Regions from separate parts of the Bacillus sp. FG16 genome, predicted to be linked through region 2. Evidence: riboswitches for the same ligand, from Rfam matches in the RefSeq annotation. Region 2 holds a riboswitch; the other holds the start of a gene.

Region 1 (3,198 bases), on a different contig from region 2:
AAATGGGACGTAATACATAAAAGTACTTTTTCAGCTTTACATTCTCACCTTGCAAAAATTCACGATAATTTTTCGACGCCATATGTAAATAATGATATATCGTTGCTTTTGGATCAAAATTCTTCTCACTCATCTGTTGAAGTAGTTCTGGAAAATTAGAGTTTTTCGAATAAAAAATTGGTGATCGAATCCACTCAAGTAAAGCTGGGTTCGACTTCGCGAATAGTTGCAATGCCTTTCTAATATCCCAACCACTTATATCTAAATCATCACTAATTGGATATTCAATTACATCTCGTTTATCATGAATTGATAAATACCATTCTACCGGATGTATATAAACAAACCTAACATCATAATCGCTATCTTTCGATGGAAACCCCCAAGCACGACTCCCTGATTCTACCGCAAATAAAATTTTCACATCATTCTCTTTTTCAATTCTTTCTAACTCCAACTCGATTTTCTCTCTCATTTCATAACACCTCTATTTTTTGATTATTTCCTTGGAAATTCGACAAATACACTACTAATTTTACTACATACTAAAAAAACTGTCAGAAATTACTGACAGCAAAACGGAACATCTATTGTTGCTTTTCGATTACAGTAGTAGCAATTCGTTCAAACTCTTTTTGAATCTCATCTTTATATGCATCTACTATTGAAAAATCCATAGCAGCAATATAAATTCGTTCTAATTTATCACGAACCGATTTTGCTTTCGCTAAGAAAGACATCGCCTCATTCATTTTTGCTTTATATTGAATGGAAACATCACGAATTTCCTTCGCATATTTCTCATCCGTCCCTGGCGTAACAATAAGGGCATACATATCAATAATTTCATCACCCTCGCGACTTGGAAAATATTCATGTGGTGCGGTGCTATCAAAAATTGCAAAGCCTAATTCTCTTACGATAACCATATCAAGACTATTCGGGTCAAATCCGCAATGATATACTTCAACTTCAAACCCTTTTTCTTCAGCTGCCTTAGCTAACTTTTTGAGCATCGTTGATTTTCCAGAGCCTGGGCGCCCTTTTATAAAATAACGATGTGGTAACCCTTCTGTTAAATTAGGAACAAAATCAACTGCCCCTTTCGGTGTAGCAGCTCCTAAAAAACGATGTTTTACAAGCGATTGTCTCCCGCCTTTATCTGCAAATAATTTCTGGATTAGCTGATCGGTTAGTTCATTTGCTTTATTAAAATCTATATTATCAATATATATCTTCTCCCACTCATCATGTATAACCAATGCCTCTTTAAAACGTGCGTAAGCAGACTGAAAAGCTTTGCTTGCTTCTGAAACAAATCTTTCAATTTCTAACTTCTGCTTCCTTAGTTTATCTGAGTCCCAAGCAATTCCTAAATTTATATACTCTTCAACAACTCCTGGCATTTTTGGCTCAATAACATGCGGCGATGTCCCATCAACAATTCCTGCTTTTAATTTTGGGATAATTACACCATCAACCGATTTATTGTCAGAAGAACAATGTAAAAATTCAATATCGTATCCTTTTCCAACCCATTCACGACCTATTGCCTTTATTAAAGAAGATTTTCCCGTTCCTGGGCCACCCTTTAAGATAAATAATCTGTCTAATCCTTTTAAATTCTCTTCGTATAAATTGTGAAATCCCCTAGCTGTATTACCACCAGCATAGTAATTCAGTACATTTCCTGTCACTGCACTCACTCCTTCGCAGCATTCTATTTACATAAGCTACAATATGCGAGCAGCTTTATTTGGGTGAATACCTATTTTATATTGCACGCAAAAAGGAAATGAATTACAATTTAACTATCGGAAAATTCCGATTTTAAAAACTGAATACTTCTTTATCAAGAGAGGCAGAGGGACCGGCCCTTTGAAGCCCAGCAACCTCAGTTTATACAAACTGAATAGGTGCTAATTCCTGCAAAATGCATTGCATTTTGGAAGATAAAACTCAACTAGCATGTAAAGCTCATCTTTCTTGATACTGAAGGATGAGCTTTTTATTATTTGAAAAACATATATTGGAGGTATGTAAAATGAAAGTAATTGATCTATCGCAAACATTTGAAAATAATATGTCTCAATTTCCTGGAACACCTAAAATACAACTAGAAGCTGTTACAAGCGTTGAAGAAGCAGGCTATCAAGTTACAGATTTTCATTCTGTCGTTCATGTTGGCACGCATTGTGATGCTCCTGCGCATTTTATTTCAGGAGCAACAACTATTGATCAATTACCGCTAGATCAATTTGTAGGCGAAGCTGTTCTTATAGATGTAACACATATTCAAGAGCGAAAATTACCTAAGGCAGTATTGCATAATACTGACATAAAAGAAGGTGATATTGTTATTTTTCATTCCAATCTATCCACTAAATGGAATACAGAAGCTTATGAGAAAGAAGCATTTTATCTTTCTGAAGAATTAGCTGAAGAACTAGTTCAATTAAAAGTAAAATCTATCGGTTTAGATTTCATTTCTCCTGATGAAGTTACAACAGAAACATCACCGATTCATCACATATTATTAGGGAATAATATTTATTTAATTGAAAACTTAACAAATCTAGATGCTATCGAAGCAAAACGTTTCTTTTTCTCAGCAGCACCTTTAAAAATTAAAAATAGTGACGGTGCTTTCGCAAGAGCATTTGCTGTTATTTTTTAAATGGAGCTACAAAAAAAGCAAAGGTCATTACTGACCTTTGCTTCTATATTTTCTATTTAAATTAAGAAAGAATTGTTCCACACGAGGACGTACCCAAGCTAAACAATCAATCTCTTTCTTCTTTGTGCAAGCTATCTCTTCACCATCTACCATTTCAACAAGTTCCAACTCTAACAATTGCCTCGTGAACGCTAACATATTTACTTCTTCAGCTGGATACTCTTCTTTTAATTTCTCCTCAATTTCACCCAATAAAAAACCGTCACGCATCATTGCTAGTGCATCAATCCAAAGTGGCGGCATTTCATATTTTTCTCCTGTAATTGTATCTTTTACAATATAATTCTTTTGCTCTTTTCGAAATTGAATTGTATGTAAACATACAGTCGAATTTAATGTTAATTCCATCATACCACCTCTTTCATAATATCTGCATAGAAAAAAGGATGCGCGTGCACCCCTTCTTATCTTTTCGTAACACTACTGAACCGTTACATGAGCAACCAATCTCATGTCGATAT
Region 2 (3,198 bases):
CACAGCGCCTGTTTGTGAGTCATGTTTATATTGGTTGTGTAGTAAGAGTGTATCTATAGAATAACTCATATTCTTACACCTTCTTTTACGAGTTTAATGGCTTGCTTTAAGTCTTGAATTAAATCGTTACTATTTTCAATGCCAACGGAGAATCGAAGAAGACGATTACATACACCGTTTGCTGTTCTAATTTCTTCAGGAATATCAGCATGTGTCTGCGTTGCTGGATAAGTCATTAAACTTTCTACACCACCGAGACTTTCGGCAAATGTAATTAAGGATAAAGATTGTAAGAATGGATTGATCCAAGCTTCATCTTTAAGGCGGAATGAAATCATGCCGCCTCTTCCTGGATAAAATACATCTGTCACCCCGTCTTCATCATTTAAATACGCAACAACTGCTTTCGCATTTTCTTCATGTTGTCTCATGCGAAGCGCTAACGTTTTCATACCGCGAATTAATAACCATGAGTCAAATGGGCTTAAGACCGCACCTGATGCATTATGATAATGGGCGATTTCCTCACAAAGTTCCTTTCCTTTTGCAACGACAAGTCCGCTTAGTACATCGTTATGCCCCCCTAAATATTTCGTTGCGCTATGAAGTACAATGTCGGCACCTTCTGTTAATGGTTGCTGTATATAAGGTGTGTAGAATGTGTTGTCTACAATAAGAAGTAGTCCGTGCCTTTTCGCTACAGTTGCGACAGCAGCAATATCAGTAACTTGCATTAATGGATTAGTTGGAGTTTCTATGAAAATAGCCTTCGTTTCAGTTGTGATAGCTTGCTCAATTTGTTTAATAGACTGTGTATTTACGTATCTACATCGAACATTCCACTTTTTTTCATGTTCAGAAAATAATCGATACGTTCCCCCGTATAAATCTTCAGATACAATAAGTTCGTCTCCAGAGCGGAATAGAGAAAGGACGAGGAGAACAGCTGCCATCCCTGAACTACAGGCATAACCTTGTTCGCCATATTCTAAGTCTGCGATCGCCTGTTCTAAAAGACCGCGAGTTGGATTGCCAGTTCGTGAATAGTCAAAGCCAGTAGATTTACCAATTCCTTCGTGACGATAAGCGGTTGAGAAATAAACTGGTGGATTAACCGTTCCTGTTGTAGTTTCACTGCGATTGCCGATTTGTGCTAGCTTTGTTTCGATTGTTGACATGTGAAAATTCCTCCTTTTTAAATTGAAACATTAACTGAATATAAAATAAAAAAAGCCTTCTAAGAAGAAGGCTTTCGGTTTGAATAGAGTCTTCTTCTCATCTGTCAAATCTTTCACAATTTGCTGGAATTAGCACCTTATTAACAAAATGTTAATGGTTGCTGAGGCGTCACAGGGCCAGTCCCTCTACCTCTCTAGATAAGAATGTTCGTATGAAATTTTTATTATGTTTTTAACTTTACAACAAAAGATAATTGAATTGCAACTCTATTTTAAATAATTTTTATTTTTCCGCAAGTGTCATTGACTTTTACTTTTGTGCATGCTAAATTTATTAAAAAATTAACAAACATTGTTAAAAGGGGAACGCATTTCCTTTTAGCTACATAAATAAAATAATAAAGACAACTCTTATTGAGAGCGGTGGAGGGAAAGGCCCTGTGAAACCCGGCAACCTTCAAACGAAATGTTTGAAACGGTGCTAATACCTGCAAAACGAATGTTTTGCATAATAAGAGGAGGAACGATTATGTCCCCCTCTTCAAAGTGAAGAGGGGGTTTTTATATTGATAGAAATGAGGGAGATTCGTGAAGTTACTAGATTTATTATCAAAAGGAATTGTAATAGGTGATGGTGCGGTTGGGACGTTATTGCATTCACATGGTTTGCAAAGTAGCTTTGAAGAATTGAATGTATCTGATCCAGACTTAATTATATCGATTCATAAACAATATGTAGCTGCTGGAGCAGATGTAATTCAAACGAATACGTATGGAGCAAATGAGGCGAAATTACGTATGTATGGCTTAGAAAATCAAGTTACAGAAATTAATAGAGCGGCAGTAAAGCTGGCGAAAGCATCTGTTACGGACAGAAATGCAATTTTAGGAACAATTGGTGGTATGAAACATATCGGAGCCGTTACAACGACTGATATGGAAAGGGAGTTTATGCTACTTGAACAGGCAGGGGCTTTACTAGAAGAACAAGTTGATGGATTACTATTAGAAACTTTTTACGATGAATTTGAATTACTGCATGCCGTTAAAGTATTGCGTAAGCAAACGAACATTCCAATTGTTGCTCAATTAGCGTTACATGAAGCAGGTACGACTCAAAATGGAAATGATGTCAATGAAATATTAAAGCAACTTATAGATTACGGTGCAAATGTTGTTGGATTGAATTGTCAACTAGGGCCGCTTCATATGACAGAGGCTTTCAAAATGATATCGATTCCGCAAAATGGCTATTTATCAGCATACCCAAATGCAGGTCTCCCGAATTATGTGGAGGGACGTTACGTATATGAGGGAAGCCCAGCTTATTTTGAGGCGATGACACCGAGATTTATTGAGCAAGGTATTCGGTTGTTAGGTGGTTGTTGTGGTACGACTCCAGAACATATTCAAAGTATGAAGCGCGCTGTTGCGAATGTTACACCTGTAATAGAAAAAGACACTATTCAAAGGCCGAAAGTCGTTCATACGCATGAGAAACGTTCGAAGGCTCACGTCACTCTAGCAGAGAAAGCGAAAAAACAAACGACAGTTGTAGTGGAATTAGATCCACCGAAAACGTTAGATACACAGCGTTTTTTTGAAGGAGCAAGAGCGTTAAAAAGAGCGGGAGCAGATGCTATTACTCTAGCAGATAATTCATTAGCATCGCCTCGTATTTCTAATATGGCGATGGGTGCGTTATTAACGAAGCATGATATCCCGGTATTGACACATTTAACGTGTAGAGATCATAACGTCATTGGACTACAATCTCATTTGTTAGGTTTATCGGCGTTAGGGATGGAAGAAGTGTTAGCTTTGACTGGTGATCCAGCGCGCGTTGGTGATTTTCCCGGTGCAACTTCTGTATACGATTTGTCCTCTATTGAGCTCATTAAAATGATTAAAGAAATGAACGATGGACGTTCAATTTTAGGGAAATCAATTGGACCGGCGACAAGGTTTTCTGTAGGCGGCGCATTTAATCCTCACGTGAGGCACTTAAAAGCAGCGGTTA

The links. Region 2 has a riboswitch for S-adenosylmethionine ahead of metI (cystathionine gamma-synthase/O-acetylhomoserine thiolyase). Riboswitches for the same ligand answer to the same signal wherever they lie in the genome.
Region 1: linked by a shared signal. The riboswitch ahead of ACODS7_RS22765 (cyclase family protein) and the one ahead of metI (cystathionine gamma-synthase/O-acetylhomoserine thiolyase) in region 2 are both predicted to bind S-adenosylmethionine.

What each region holds. Positions count from the first base shown of each region.
Region 1 is NZ_JBMDKC010000075.1:377-3,574, forward strand. Features, by position in the region: gene ACODS7_RS22755 (nucleotidyltransferase domain-containing protein) at 1-475, opposite strand, end outside; gene ACODS7_RS22760 (PRK06851 family protein) at 588-1,697, opposite strand; SAM riboswitch class I at 1,847-1,959, shown strand; gene ACODS7_RS22765 (cyclase family protein) at 2,045-2,677, shown strand; gene ACODS7_RS22770 (hypothetical protein) at 2,705-3,085, opposite strand.
Region 2 is NZ_JBMDKC010000004.1:6,451-9,648, reverse strand. Features, by position in the region: partial or broken gene metC (cystathionine beta-lyase) at 1-69, opposite strand, end outside; gene metI (cystathionine gamma-synthase/O-acetylhomoserine thiolyase) at 66-1,178, opposite strand; SAM riboswitch class I at 1,273-1,383, opposite strand; SAM riboswitch class I at 1,587-1,696, shown strand; gene ACODS7_RS02720 (bifunctional homocysteine S-methyltransferase/methylenetetrahydrofolate reductase) at 1,767-3,198, shown strand, end outside.